Linked DNA regions of Phreatobacter stygius. The protein of the gene in region 3 interacts with the protein of the main gene of each other region in a pairwise test. Links are inferred from orthologs where the notes say so. Each region holds a gene or a part of one and is shown on either strand. Other genes may lie near its edges.

Region 1 (4,823 bases), 480 kb from region 3 along the record:
TCGACAAAGGCCTGATCGAATTCATCGTAACGGTACATGGCGGCCTCGAACGTCAGAGATGGGCGTAGGCGTCGGAGGGCAGCGCCACCGTCGGCCCACTGGCGCGGATCAGTTCGCGCAAGGATGCCGGCCGGACGAAACCGCCCTCGCGGACGATCTCGATCAGCACCGGCTCGACAACGACGCAGGCGTCCTGGTCGGCCTGGGCACGGGCCAGGAGGTCGTCGCCCGCCTCGCGGGTCTCGGCGATCTCGGCCTTGCCGACATCGATCGACCAGCTGCCGTCGGCGTGACGGAACACCACGGCGCCGGAGGCGAGTTCATTGGCGGTGACCACCACCGGCTTGAAGACTTTGGGCGCCTTGACGGGTTGCGACATGGTGAGCTCTCAGGCGGCCGCGGCGAGCGGCGTGACGAAGGGTTCGGCATCGGCGAGATCGCCATGGGCGACCGCCTGGCCGATCATGATGAGCACCGGACCGGCGAGGTCGTCGCGGGCGGCGAGCCGCGCCAGTTCGGCGAGCGTCCCGGCAAACAGGCGGCGCCCGGCACGGCCGGCATTCTCGACCGCCACCACCGGCGTCGCGCCGGCAAGGCCGGCGGCGGCGAGACGGGCGACAATGCGATCGGCGACCGACTTGCCCATGTAGACGGCAACGGTTGCGCCATCGGCCGCGAGCTTTTCCCAGCCTTCCGGCTCGGAACCCTCGGCCCCATGGCCGGTGGCAATGATCAGCTGCGAGGCGACACCGCGGAGCGTCAGCGGAATGGCGGCGTCGGCGGCCGCGGCAAGGGCTGCGGTGATGCCCGGCACGATTTCGTAAGCGATGCCGGCGGCGCGCAGAGCCGCGACCTCCTCGCCGGCGCGGCCGAACACCATGGGGTCGCCGGCCTTCAGGCGGACCACCTGCTTGCCCTCGGAACCGAGGCTGACCAGCAGCGCGTCGATCTCGGCCTGACCCACCGAGTGGCGACCCTTGCGCTTGCCGACGGAGATACGCTCGGCATCGCGCCGGCCCATGGCGATCACCGCCTCGGGCACCAGCGCGTCGTGAACGATCACGTCGGCGGTCTGCAGCAGCCGATGGGCGCGCAGCGTCAACAGGTCCTCCGCGCCGGGGCCGGCACCAACCAGAAACACCTTGCCCGGCGGCGCGGCCTCGGCGCGCGCGCCGTCAAGCGCATTGATCGCAATGATCGCGGCCCGCTCGACCTCGCCTGTCAAGGCGACGGCAGCGGCGCGCCCGTCGAACAGGCGGGTCCAGAAATGGCGCCGCCGGCCGGCATCGTGGAGCCGGGCATTGACCGTTTCACGAATGGCTGCGGCGAGATCGCCGAGACGGCCGAAGGCCGGCGGCAACAGCGCCTCGATGGCGGCGCGAACCTTCTGCGCCAGCACCGGCGCGTGACCATCGGTGGAAATCGCAATGGCGATGGGCGCGCGGTCGACGATGGCCGGCACGGCGAAATCGGAAATCTGCGGCCGGTCGACGACATTGACCGGCACGCCGGCGGCACGACCGGTCAGCGCCAGCCGGGCGTCGTCGACGGCATCGCCGGTCGCGACGAACAGCAGCGCGGCACTGGCGAGGCGGCGAGCGTCCGGTTCGGCCGTCACATGCTCGATGCCGTGTTCGACGGCAAAAGCCGCGAGTTCGGCCGACGGCGCCGGCGCGCAGAGCACCAGGCGCGCCTCGGTGCGCACCAGCAGCCGGAGCTTCTGCAGGGCTTGCTCGCCATTGCCGGCCACCACGACAAAACGCGATGCGACGTCATAAGAGATCGGGAAGAACTTAAAACGCGACACGGGACGACCTCACACGCTGGCGACAGGAAAAAGACGCACTGTCTTCAGCGTGACCGAGATCCACTCGCCCTTTTCGACACGTGTCTCCGTCCCCACCTCGATCTCGACCGGCGGCTGACCCTCGGCGAGGTGAATATCGACCCGGCGCGCCGGGCCGGATCGGCGGATGCCGACGACGCGCGCCTTGATCGCCGGAATGCCCGCGGCGGCGATCGTCAGATCGTCCGGCCGGACGAACAGCTCGGCCGGGCCGGATGGCGTACCGATCGGCGCCGAGATGATGCCGACCTCGCCGATCCGCACCGCTCCGTCGCGCACCTCGACCGCCAGCCTGACCGCCTCGCCGATGAAGCCGGCCACGAAGGCGGTCGCCGGATGATCGTAGATCTCGTCCGGCGTGCCGATCTGCTCCAGCTTGCCCTTGTTCAGGATGGCGACCCGGTCGGCCAGTTCGAGCGCTTCGTCCTGGTCGTGGGTGACGAACAAGGTGGTGTGGCCGGTGCGGTCGTGGATTTCGCGCAGCCAGCGGCGCAGATCCCGGCGCACCTGGGCGTCGAGCGCGCCGAACGGCTCGTCGAGCAGCAGCACCTTGGGATCGACGGCAAGCGCGCGGGCGAGCGCGACACGCTGGCGCTGGCCGCCGGACAGCTGGTTGGGAAAGCGCTTTTCAAGGCCGGAAAGCTGGACCAGATCGAGCAGTTCGCCGACACGCCGGCGGATCTCGGCGCGCGCCGGCCGGGTGGCGCGCGGGCGAACCCTCAGGCCATAGGCAATATTGTCGGCGACGTTGAGATGGCGGAACAAGGCATAGTGCTGGAACACGAAGCCGACATTGCGCGCCTGGACCGGCAGGGCGGTGGCATCCTCCTCGTCGAACAGGATGCGGCCGGCATTGGCATGTTCGAGCCCCGCCACCACGCGCAGCAAGGTGGTCTTGCCCGAGCCGGACGGCCCGAGCAGCGCCAGAAGTTCGCCCGGCCGGACGTCGAGGTCGATGCCGGCGAGCGCCGCAGCGCCGCCGCCAAAAGCCTTGATCAGCCCCTGCGCGCGAATGGCGACCGCATGCACACCCTCAGTGCCCACGCGTGCCGGCGAGAGCGTCTCCGTAACGCCATTCGAGGATGGATTTGGCGAAAAGCGTGACAAGGGCGAGCCCGGCGAGAAGCGAAGCGACTGCGAAGGCAGCGACAAAGTTGTACTCATTGTAGAGTATCTCCACGTGGAGAGGCATGGTGTTGGTAAGGCCACGGATATGGCCCGACACGACCGAGACGGCGCCGAACTCGCCCATGGCGCGGGCGTTGCAGAGCAGCACGCCGTAGAGCAGCGCCCATTTGACGTTCGGCAAGGTGATGGTGAGGAAGGTCCGCAAGCCCGATGCACCAAGCGTCAGGGCGGCTTCCTCCTCGCTGGTGCCCTGCTCCTGCATCAGCGGGATGAGTTCGCGGGCGATGAACGGGAAGGTGACGAAAATGGTCGCCAGCACGATGCCCGGCACGGCAAAGATGATCTTGAAGTCGTGGGCGTCGAGGGTTTTGCCAAACAGGCCCTGGGCCCCGAACAGCAGCACATAGATCAGGCCCGAGACGACCGGCGACACCGAGAAGGGCAGGTCGATCAGCGTCACCAGCAGGCTCTTGCCCGGGAATTCGAACTTGGCCACGGCCCAGGCAGCGGCGATGCCGAAGATCAGGTTGGCCGGCACGGCGATCGCCGCGACCGTCAAGGTGAGCTCGATCGCCGACAGCGTGTCCTCGTCGCGAAAGGCCTGGAAGAAGGCCCCGGCGCCGCGCCGGAACGCCTCGGCGAAGACCGCGAACAGCGGCAGCAGGACGAACAGCGCCAGGAAGGCGACGGCCAGGGTGATCAGCACGATGCGCGTCGCCAGGCCCTCGCCGGTCGCGGCTGCGGACGGGCGCGTGGTGCCGAGATCGGAGGTGGTGAGGTCAGACATGACCGAACCTCCGCCGGCTGAACGACTGCAAGAGGTTGATCGCCAGCAGCGCCACGAAGGAAATCGCCAGCATGATGGTCGCGATGGCGGTCGCGCCGGCGTAGTTGAATTCCTCGAGCTGGACGACGATCAGGAGCGGAGCGATCTCCGAGCGGAACGGCATGTTGCCGGCAATGAAGATGACCGAGCCGTATTCGCCGACGGCACGGGCAAAGGCCAGCGCGAAGCCGGTCAGCACCGAGGGCAGCAGCGGCGGAAGAATGACCCGCAGGATGGTCTGCCGGCGATTGGCGCCGAGCGTCGCCGAGGCCTCCTCGATCTCGCGGTCGAGATCGGCCAGCACCGGCTGGACGGTGCGGACGACAAAGGGCAGTCCAATGAAGACCAGCGCGACAAAAATGCCGAGCGGGGTATAGGCGACCTTGATGCCGAGGGGATCGAGCCAGGCGCCAACCCAGCCATTCGGCGCGTAAAGCGCGGCGAGCGCAATGCCGGCAACCGCGGTCGGCAGCGCGAAAGGCAGGTCGACAATGGCATCGAGCACGGCGCGACCGGGGAACGAATAGCGCGTCAGCACCCAGGCGACGATCAGGCCAAAACCCGCGTTCAGGGCCGCGGCGGCAAACGAGATGACGAAGCTGGTCTGGAGCGCCGCCAGCACGCGCGGCGACGAGGCGACGTGCCAGATGCCCTCAAACCCCAGGCCGCTGGCACGCCAGATCAGCACGCCGAGCGGAATGAGGACGATGAGCGACAGGTAGGTGAGGGTGAATCCGAGCGTCAAACCGAAGCCGGGCAAGGCACTCGGCTTCCGCAATTGGAAGGCTCCCGCTGGAAGGGCGGTCGCGGTCATCTCGTCGCGGCTCCGGGCCGGTAGATCTGGTCGAAGGTGGCGCCATCGGCGAAATGGTCGGCATGGGCCTTGGCCCAGCCGCCGAAGACCTGATCGATGGTCACCAGCTTGATCGGCTGAAAGCGCGCGATGTCGGCCTGGTCGGCATGCTGGGGATGGACCGGGCGGTAGAAGTTGCGCGCGATGATCGCCTGGGCGGCCGGCGTGTA
Region 2 (4,623 bases), 1.1 Mb from region 3 along the record:
GCCCGGCACCGAGGTCGGCACGGCGAAGCCGAAATAGGGGTCGCGACGGAAATCGGCACGGTTCAGCGATCCGTCCAGCGCCGAGCGCAGCAGGAGCCGGGTGATCGAGATCGGCATGCGGCGGCCGACGCCATGCTTGCCGCCGGTCCAGCCGGTATTGACCAGCCAGCAATCGACATGGTGCCGGGCGATCAGCTCACGCAGCAGGTTGCCATATTCGGACGGATGGCGCGGCATGAACGGAGCGCCGAAGCAGGTCGAAAAGGTCGGCTGCGGCTCGGTCACGCCCTTTTCGGTGCCGGCGACTTTTGCCGTGAAGCCCGAGAGGAAGTGATACATCGCTTCCGCCGGGGTCAGCTTGGCGATCGGCGGCATGACTCCATAGGCATCCGCCGTCAGCATCACGATGTTCTTCGGGTGGCCGGAGCGGCCGGTTTCCGAGGCATTCGCGATGAAATGCATGGGGTAGGCGACGCGGGTATTTTCGGTCTTCGAGCTGTCGTCGAAATCCGGGATGCGGGTGACCGGGTCGATCACGACATTTTCCATCACCGAGCCGAAGCGCTCGGTGGTTGCATAGATTTCCGGCTCGGCCTCGCGCGACAGCTTGATCGCCTTGGCATAGCAGCCGCCTTCGAAGTTGAAGATGCCGTCCTTGCCCCAGCCATGCTCGTCGTCGCCGATGAGCGTGCGGGTCGCATCGGCCGACAGCGTGGTCTTGCCGGTGCCGGAGAGGCCGAAAAACACCGCGGTATCGCCGTTCGGCCCGACATTGGCCGAACAATGCATCGGCATGACCCCCTGCGGCGGCAGCAGGAAGTTCAGCATGGTGAAGACCGATTTCTTCATCTCGCCGGCATAGCTGGAGCCGCCGATCAGCACGATCTTGCGGGTGAAGTCGCAGGCGATCACGGTTTCCGTGCGCACGCCGTATTTTTTCGGATCGGCCCGGAACGACGGCAGGTCGACGATCGTCATGTCGGGCACGAAGGAGGCAAGCTCGCCGCGCGCCGGCCGGATCAGGAGATTGCGGATGAACAGGTTGTGCCAGGCATATTCGGTGAAGACGCGGGTCTTGATCCGGGTCGCCGGGTCGGCGCCGCCATGCAGGTCCTGGGCGAACAGTTCGCGGCCGGCCGCATGGGCCAGCATGTCCGTCATGAGAAGCTCGAACGCTTCGGGCGACATCGCGCCGTTATTGTCCCACCATACCGTCTTGTCGGTGGTGGCGTCGCGGACGATGAACTTGTCCTTGGGCGAACGTCCGGTGTGCTGGCCGGTCTCGGCGACCAGCGGCCCGCCGGCCGAGAGTTTGGCTTCGCCGCGGGCGATCGCTTCTTCGACCAGTTGCGGTTCGAGATAGTTCCAGTGGATCGCCTTGAGCCCCGAAAAGCCGAAAGCGTCGGCTCCGTGCGCCTTATTCCAGGTTCCGGTCTGATTCACGGAAGTCCTCCCTTGAGCCCCTGCGTTTTCCGCCACGCTAGAGCAGTATGGTGTTCCCAAGACGGGGGTCACGAAAGATGGCGCTTCCCCTAATCCAAAGGCTCCTGGCCGGCAAGTGCAACCGATGGCAGAGGCCTAAGTTCCAAGTCCAATCCTGCGCCGGAATGACCGCGCAGGCGAGCCTGGGTCGTTGAAGCGCTTGCCAAGGCGGCCGCCGCGCGGCAGAGACGCGCGATGAAGCCGGTTTCGAACCCATCCGACCGCAGTTTGCGCTCTGCCGACGATCTGGTCGAGGCGCGACTTGTCGCGCCGGCGCGCCGGCGCGAGGTCGAGCTGGTGGCCGGGCGCTATGCGGTGGCGCTGACGCCCGCCGTGGCCGGCCTGATCGACCGAACCGATGCGCATGACCCGATCGCGGCGCAATTCGTACCTGATATCCGCGAGCTCGACCGGCAGGCGGTCGAGCGCGACGACCCGATCGGCGATCAGGCCTATTCGCCGGTCGAGGGCATCGTCCATCGCTACCCCGACCGGGTTCTCTTGAAGATCGTCCATGTCTGCCCGGTCTATTGCCGCTTCTGCTTCCGGCGCGAAATGGTCGGCCCGAAAGGCATGGGCAATCTGTCGCCGGCGGCGCTGGCCGAGGCGCTCGCCTATGTCGCGGCCCGGCCGGCGATCTTCGAGGTGATCCTGACCGGCGGCGATCCCTTCATGCTGTCGGCCAGGCGGGTTCGCGCGGTGACGCGGGCGCTTGCCGCCATCCCGCATGTCAAGGTCATCCGCTGGCATACCCGTGTGCCGGTGGTCGATCCTGCCCGTATCACGGCGGATTTCGCCCGGGCCTTGCGGGCGCCGGGCAAGGCTGTCTATGTCGCCGTTCACGCCAACCATCCGCGCGAATTCAGCGCCGGGGCCGAAGCCGCGCTCGGCCTGCTCGCCGATGCCGGCATCGCCTTGGTCAGCCAGAGCGTGCTGTTGAAGGGCATCAATGACGATGCCGAGACGATGGCGGCGCTGATGCGCGCCTTCCTGGCCAACCGGGTCAAGCCCTATTACCTGCACCAGGCCGATCTGGCACCCGGGACCGGGCATTTCCGCACCACGATCGCCGAAGGCCAGGCCTTGATGCGCCAGTTGCGCGGCCGCTTGTCCGGCCTCGCCCAGCCGACCTATGTGCTCGATATTCCCGGCGGCGAAGGCAAGGTGCCGCTCGGGCCGGACTATTCGGGGGCCGGCGAGGTGACCGACTATCGCGGCGGCCGCCACAGCTATCCACCGGCCGACGACTGAGGAGACCTGATCAGATGGATGTGAAGGACAGCAATGGCGCCATCCTGAAGGACGGCGACACGGTGACCCTGATCAAGGATCTGAAGGTCAAAGGGACCTCGGTCACCCTGAAGCGCGGCACCGTGGTCAAGGGCATCCGGCTGACCGACAACGAGGACGAGGTGGAGTGCCGGGTCGACAAGGTCAAAGGGCTGGTGCTCAGGACCGAGTTCCTCAAGAAGGCCTGATCAGCCTCACTCGGCGATCGGCACCCGGCTTTCGACCGTGATGGCTTCGGGCGTCAGCCGGCAGCGATAGGCCAGCATCTCGACACCGCGGTCTCGCGCCCGGTCGAAGGCGCGGCCATAGGCCGGGTCGATGTCGCGGGCGAGCGCGAAACGGTCGGCGCCGCCATATTGGATCAGGAAGACCATGACGGCCCGCGCGCCGGCCTCGACCTGCTCGCCGAGCTCCTCCAGATGTTTGGCGCCGCGCGCGGTCACCGAGTCGGGGAATTCGGCGAGGCCCGGCCGGCGCATCAGATGAACGTTTTTCACCTCGACATAGCAGGGCGGCCGGCCATCGGCGGTCAGCAGCATGTCGACGCGCGAATTCCGGCCATAAGCGACCTCCGGGCGGAGCGCCTCATAACCTGACAGTTCGGCAATGGTGCCGTCGAGGATGGCGGCGGCGACAAGGCCGTTGGGATGGCCGGTATTGATGCCGACCATCTCGACGCCGCGGCCGAAATCGATCTCGGCGAGCTCCCAGGAATGGCTGAGCTTGCGTGCCGGATTGCTCGATTTCGACAGCCAGACCCTGGCTCCCGGCACGTTCAGCCCGAGCATCGAGCCCGGATTGGCGCAATGCACGGTCATCGCCTCGCCGGTGTCGAGCACGACATCGGCGAGGAAGCGCTTGTAGCGCAGGACCAGACGGCCGGGGATCAATGGCGAGGCAAAACGCATCCCTTTTCACTCAAGGGACGTTGCCGCCCAGTTCGTCATCGACATGGGCGCGGACGATTTCCTCGAAACTGTTCTCCGCACTGAAGCCCAAGCTGGTGGCACGCGCCGCATTGAACCGTTGCGGCCAGCCCGAGACGATCTTGATGATCACCGGATCGGGTTCGCGCCGCACCAGCTTCAAGGCCTTGTCGCCGCCGATCTTGCGCAGCGCGTCGAGCTCTTCGCCAATGGTCGCGGCGACGCCGGGCATGGTCAGGTTGCGGCGCCAGCCGAGCGGCTCGAGATTCATCGTCGCGGCATGAATGAGGAAACCGACCGCCGAACGCGGGCTGGCATGCCAATGCATTACGTCGTCGCCCACCGGCAGGATCGCTTCCTGGCCGGCCAGTGGCTCGCGGATGATGTTGGAGAAGAAGCCGGAGGCCGCCTTGTTGGGCTTGCCGGGGCGCACGCAGATGGTCGGCAGGCGGATGCCGATGCCGTCGAGAAAGCCCTTGCGCGAATAGTCGGTGAGCAGGAGCTCGCCGATCGCCTTCTGGGTGCCGTAGCTGGTCAGCGGGGTGTGGAAGAACTCGTCGTCGATCACCGCGTGGAACGGCGCGCCGTAGACCGCGATGGAGGAGGTGAACACCACGCGCGGATGATAGGGCGCGCGCAAGCCCTCCTGACGGATCGCCTCGTAGAGCTGGCGGGTGCCGTCGAGATTGATCCGGTAGCCCTTGTCGAAATCGGCCTCGGCCTCGCCCGACACGATGGCCGCGAGGTGGAAGATGACATCGGGACGTGCGCCGATCATCGGGCCGGCGGTGTTGGGCGCCGAGATATCGCTCGCCCAGGCGGTCACCCGGCCAGGGAAGGCCGTCGGTTTTTCCGGTGCCACGACATCGACCAGCGACAGGGCGGTGATCGGCTTGCCGGCGAGCTGGCCGTCGGCGACGAGACG
Region 3 (4,637 bases):
GTCACCATGGCCTACGCCATCCTGCGTGAGAACGGCCTCGACATCGGCAAGCGCGACTATGTCGGCAAGGTGCCGGCCTGATCAGCCCGACTTGCCGGTCTCGTAGCGGAAGCGGAAATCGCAGTGGCTGGCGCCCTGCATGATGGTTTGTGTCCGGTCCAGCTTCAGCTTCTTGTCATAGCCTTCGCAGAAGGTGCCGTCGCGCTGGCATGACAAGAGGTGGCCGATCTCGCCAAGGCCCATGTCCTTGTACATTTCCGAGTAGCGGCAGCGGGTGACATTGAACGCATAGGTGTCGGACGTCTGCCCGACCACCTCGACCTCCAGCGCGCCGCCTTGGGTCCACAACGACTGCATGTCGATGAAGGCCTGGAGCGACGTGCCCTCGGGCGACTGGGCGGCGAAACGCCCGGCCTGTTCCACCGCCGAGCGGCGCACCGCCTCGCCAATGGTGCGCTTGGCCACCTCGATGCCCTGGCTCGCCTTCAGCTCATCATAGACATGCTTGAGGATTTCCGCCTCGATCCGGCGCTTCTCGATCATCGAGAGGCCCTGGGGATGGGCGGCAGGCTTGGTAGCGGCGGATGGGGCGTCGGCCATGGCGGCATTCCTTAGAACAGCTATAAAGTCCAAGGAAAGCATGTTCCGGGCCCCGCGCAAAGCCTAAGCCCGTGCATGCGCGCCGTGCGCAGCGATCGTCAAGATCGCGCGCCTGATCAGGCGATGTTGGCGGCTTCCGGAACCTTGCGCGCGCGCAGCCGCGGCTCGATCACCAGCTTGCGCGGCTCCGGGCCGTAATAGCCGTCCAGATGAACCATCGGCCGAGGCCGGGCGATGATCGAGACGATGCGCTCGAGCAGCGCCTTGCCGGAGATCGGCTTGGCGACGAACTCGTGCACGCCGAGCCGGTTGGCTTCCACCACGCGCCAGCGCTCGAGATGCGAGGTCAGCATGATGATCGGCACGTCGGGCATCGGGAAAGTTGCCGGGTTGCGCACGATGCGCAGCATCTCGGCGCCGTTCAGCATCGGCATTTCCCAGTCGAGAATGACGATATCAGGTGCATGCAGGCGGATATATTCGAGACCCGCCAGACCATCTGCCGCCTCGTGGACGGTCTTGATGCCGATATTGTTGAGGATGTTGCGCACGACCTTGCGCATGAACTGGTTGTCATCGACCACCAGAACATCGACGCTCGACAAGAGCTGTTCGACCTTCTTTGACATCAGACCGTTCATCCTGTCTGCCCCAACGCTTGCACTCAGTGGACGCACCATAGGCGGGCAGCTTTGAACGCCGTTTAAACGGATAGTTCTAATTTTAATGATTGCCGTTCAGCGCGCGGATGGCCGTCGACGACAGCGGCGACTTCAGTCCGTGCAGGAAGATCCAGGCTGGCGGCCGGGCGAAAGGCAGGAGCAGGCCGTCGGTCTCGTTCATTCGGTAGCGGGCGAGCGCCGTGGCGGCAACGCCGGCGGCGGCGCGCAGGCCGGTGCCCGGCCGGTCTACGACGGCGATCGGCAGAAGGCTCGCAATGCCGCGCCAGTTCTGCCAGCGGTGAAACTGGGCGAGATTGTCGGCGCCCATGATCCAGACGAAACGGACTCCCGGGCAGCGAGCTCTCAGCGCCGCGATCGTATCGAAGGTGAAGCGGGTACCGAGCCCGGCCTCGATATCGGTGACATGGATCGCCGGATGGGCGGCAAGCCGCCGCGCCGCGGTCATGCGCTCGGCAAGCGGCGCAAGGCCGCCCTGGGCCTTGAGCGGATTGCCCGGCGTGACCAGCCACCAGACCGCATCCAGCCCGAGGCGCTTCAGCGCCGTCAGCGCGACCAGCCGATGGGCGTCATGCGGCGGATTGAACGAGCCGCCGAACAGGCCAATGCGCATGCCCGCCGCATGAGGCGGCAGGACGAGGCGCGCGCCGCCCCGCCGCAAGCGCGGCGCGATACGGGCGCCAAGTGGCCTCACGGACGCAGCTGTCCCGTGCCGCGCACGCGATATTTGAACGAGGTGAGCTGTTCGACGCCGACCGGGCCACGGGCATGCATCTTGCCGGTGGCGATGCCGATCTCGGCGCCGAAGCCAAACTCGCCGCCATCGGCGAACTGAGTCGAGGCATTGTGCAGCACGATGGCGCTGTCGACCTCGGCGAGGAAACGCTCGGCCGCCGCCGCATCGGCGGTGATGATGGCATCGGTATGGTGTGAGCCGTAACGCTCGATATGGGCAATGGCGTCATCGAGCCCGTCGACCACCTTGACCGCAATGATCGCGTCGAGGAATTCGGTGCCCCAGTCCTCGTCCGTGGCGGCGGTGACACGCGGATCGGCCAGGCCGGTCAGGCTGTCGCCGCGCACCGCGCAGCCGGCGTCGAGCAGGGCCGAGACCAGCGGCTTCAGATGGCTGCCGGTCACGGATCGATCGACCAGCAGCGTCTCGGCGGCACCGCAGACGCCGGTGCGGCGCATCTTGGCATTGACCAGGATGGCTTCGGCCATGGCAAGGTCGGCGCCGGCATGGACATAGACATGGCAATTGCCGTCGAGATGGGCGAAGACCGGCACCCGGGCTTCGGCCTGGACACGAGCGACCAGGCTCCTGCCGCCGCGCGGCACGATGACGTCGACGGTGCCGCCGAGCCCCTGCAGCATCAGGCCGACCGCCGAACGATCGCGGGTCGGCACCAGCGAGACGGCGGCGGCCGGCAGGCCGGCGGCCTCGAGGCCGGCGACGATCGCGGCATGGATCGCCCGCGACGAACGGAAACTGTCGGAGCCGCCACGCAGGATCACCGCGTTGCCCGCCTTCAGGCAGAGCGCACCGGCATCGACCGTGACGTTGGGCCGGCTCTCATAGATCACCCCGATAACGCCGAGAGGCGCCCGTACGCGCTCGAAATGAAGGCCGTTCGGCCGGTCCCATTCGGCCATCACGGCGCCAACAGGGTCGGCGAGATCGCGGACGATCTCGACACCGGCAGCCATCGCCTCGATACGCGTCGGGTTGAGCGTCAGGCGATCGACGAAGGAGGCGGCCAGGCCATCGCGCCGGGCATCGGCAAGGTCGTCGGCATTGGCGGCAAGGATCTGACCCGCCTGCGCGCGGATCGCCCTTGCGATGGCATCGAGGGCGGTATTCTTCTGCCCGGTCGCGGCCAGCGCAAGACGGCGCGCCGCTGCCTTGGCCTCGGCGCCGATCGCCAGCATGACCTGGTCGATGCCCGGCATGGCATCGGCACCCGTCAACGACGGCGAGGTCTGCAACGGTACGATTTGCGTCGGCAAGATCAGGGCCCTCCGGGGGTTTTGCCTAACACGACACCGGCGCCGCGCAAAATGTCGGTTGCGGGGGCAAGACACGCGCGCATTGAACAGCTTTGGTTAACCGGCGCTTAAGAGTTCCGGCCCGATGTAGATGTGGCGGCGATCCGTTTCCCGCAAACCGGCGCGCCATGACCGATGACCTCAATGCCCCGCTCGGGGTCGAGACCAAGCCAGACGCCAGACGGCGGTTCCTGCCGCCGCTGATGCCGATTGCCGCCGGGCTGGTCGGTGCGGCCATCATCATGATTGCCGGCACGGTATTGCTGATCCGCAATCCGCTGGGCGGCGAGCCCCGCGCCATCGCGGCCATCGCCGCGCCCGCGCCACGGGCCGCCGAACCGGTCGAACCACGGCCGACGCCAAATACCACATCGAATGAGGCGGCGGCCGAGGGCGGCACCACCATCAACATCATCGACGGCATGTCGGGGGCCCGTCGCGAGGTGCGCGTCGCGGCGACCCCGGAGTCCGATCGTTCCGCCGGGCTCGATCCGCGCCTGACCGAACGCAGCGCGCAGGGACCCTTGCCACGGGTCGCCAGCGACGGCCGCAAGCCTTCCGAGGCCTATGCCCGTAGCTTCCGCGTGCCGAACGGCCAGCAGGCCGGCCTGCCGCGGGTCGCGATCCTGATCGGCGGCCTCGGCATCAGCCAGAACAGCACCGCCGAAGCGATCACCAAATTGCCCGGCGCCGTGTCGCTGGCCTTTGCGCCCTATGGCGCGGATCTCGAGCGCGTCGTCATGCGCGCCCGCTCCGAGGGCCACGAAGTGTTCCTGCAGGTGCCGATGGAACCCTTCGACTTTCCCGACAATGATCCGGGCCCGCAGACGCTGCTGACCACGCTGTCGGCCGAACGCAATACCGAGCGGCTGCATTGGGCGATGAGCCGGTTCCAGGGGTATGCCGGTGTGGTCAATTACATGGGCGCCAAGTTCACGGCTTCCGAGAACGCACTCGCGCCGATCCTGCGGGAAACCGCCAGGCGCGGCCTGATGGTGGTCGACGACGGCACCAGCCCGCGCAGCCTGGTGCAGCAGATCGCCGGTTCGCTGCAGCAGCCGAGCCTGCGCGGCGACGTCCATCTCGATCGCGTGCCGACGCCGGCCGAACTCGACGCGCAACTGGCCCGGCTGGAGGCGCGCGCCCGCGAGCGCGGCTTCGCGCTCGGCATCGGTTCGGCCCTGCCGGTGACCATCGAGCGCGTGACGCAATGGGCACGCGCCCTGGAAAGTCGCGGATTGATGCTGGTTCCGGTCACCGCGGGCGTGGCGCGCCGGGCGCCGGCTGGTTAATGTTTCGCTAACGCCC

What was found.
Region 1: the proteins of E8M01_RS15145 (region 3) and E8M01_RS12745 interact in binary tests that used the Escherichia coli proteins (3 or more experiments, as listed by UniProt). The link is inferred for Phreatobacter stygius from one-to-one orthologs.
Region 2: the proteins of E8M01_RS15145 (region 3) and sfsA interact in binary tests that used the Escherichia coli proteins (3 or more experiments, as listed by UniProt). The link is inferred for Phreatobacter stygius from one-to-one orthologs.

What each region holds. Positions count from the first base shown.
Region 1 is NZ_CP039690.1:2,761,411-2,766,233, reverse strand. What follows is about bases 854-3,853. They hold E8M01_RS12745 (sulfate/molybdate ABC transporter ATP-binding protein), read right to left. Parts: upstream 2,891-3,853; coding sequence 1,817-2,890; downstream 854-1,816. Other genes in these bases: cysT (sulfate ABC transporter permease subunit CysT), read right to left, coding at 3,754-3,853; cysW (sulfate ABC transporter permease subunit CysW), read right to left, coding at 2,880-3,761; cysG (siroheme synthase CysG), read right to left, coding at 854-1,807. Outside these bases: E8M01_RS12760 (nitrite/sulfite reductase), read right to left, coding at 1-38; E8M01_RS12755 (DUF2849 domain-containing protein), read right to left, coding at 53-379; more of cysG, read right to left, coding at 389-853; more of cysT, read right to left, coding at 3,854-4,614; E8M01_RS12730 (sulfate ABC transporter substrate-binding protein), read right to left, coding at 4,611-4,823. UniProt on the Escherichia coli protein: Part of the ABC transporter complex CysAWTP involved in sulfate/thiosulfate import. Responsible for energy coupling to the transport system.
Region 2 is NZ_CP039690.1:2,131,676-2,136,298, reverse strand. What follows is about bases 1,824-4,623. They hold sfsA (DNA/RNA nuclease SfsA), read right to left. Parts: upstream 3,681-4,623; coding sequence 2,967-3,680; downstream 1,824-2,966. Other genes in these bases: denD (D-erythronate dehydrogenase), read right to left, coding at 3,691-4,623; E8M01_RS09715 (alkylphosphonate utilization protein), read left to right, coding at 2,748-2,960; E8M01_RS09720 (lysine-2,3-aminomutase-like protein), read left to right, coding at 1,824-2,733. Also shown: E8M01_RS09725 (phosphoenolpyruvate carboxykinase), read right to left, coding at 1-1,443; more of E8M01_RS09720, read left to right, coding at 1,678-1,823. UniProt on the Escherichia coli protein: Binds to DNA non-specifically. Could be a regulatory factor involved in maltose metabolism.
Region 3 is NZ_CP039690.1:3,242,462-3,247,098, reverse strand. The notes cover bases 1,103-3,916. They hold E8M01_RS15145 (glutamate-5-semialdehyde dehydrogenase), read right to left. Parts: upstream 3,234-3,916; coding sequence 1,971-3,233; downstream 1,103-1,970. Other genes in these bases: E8M01_RS15140 (divergent polysaccharide deacetylase family protein), read left to right, coding at 3,458-3,916; E8M01_RS15150 (nicotinate-nucleotide adenylyltransferase), read right to left, coding at 1,324-1,974; E8M01_RS15155 (response regulator), read right to left, coding at 1,103-1,229. Outside these bases: E8M01_RS15165 (DUF1993 domain-containing protein), read left to right, coding at 1-81; E8M01_RS15160 (L-2-amino-thiazoline-4-carboxylic acid hydrolase), read right to left, coding at 82-600; more of E8M01_RS15155, read right to left, coding at 717-1,102; more of E8M01_RS15140, read left to right, coding at 3,917-4,621. UniProt on the Escherichia coli protein: Catalyzes the NADPH-dependent reduction of L-glutamate 5-phosphate into L-glutamate 5-semialdehyde and phosphate. The product spontaneously undergoes cyclization to form 1-pyrroline-5-carboxylate.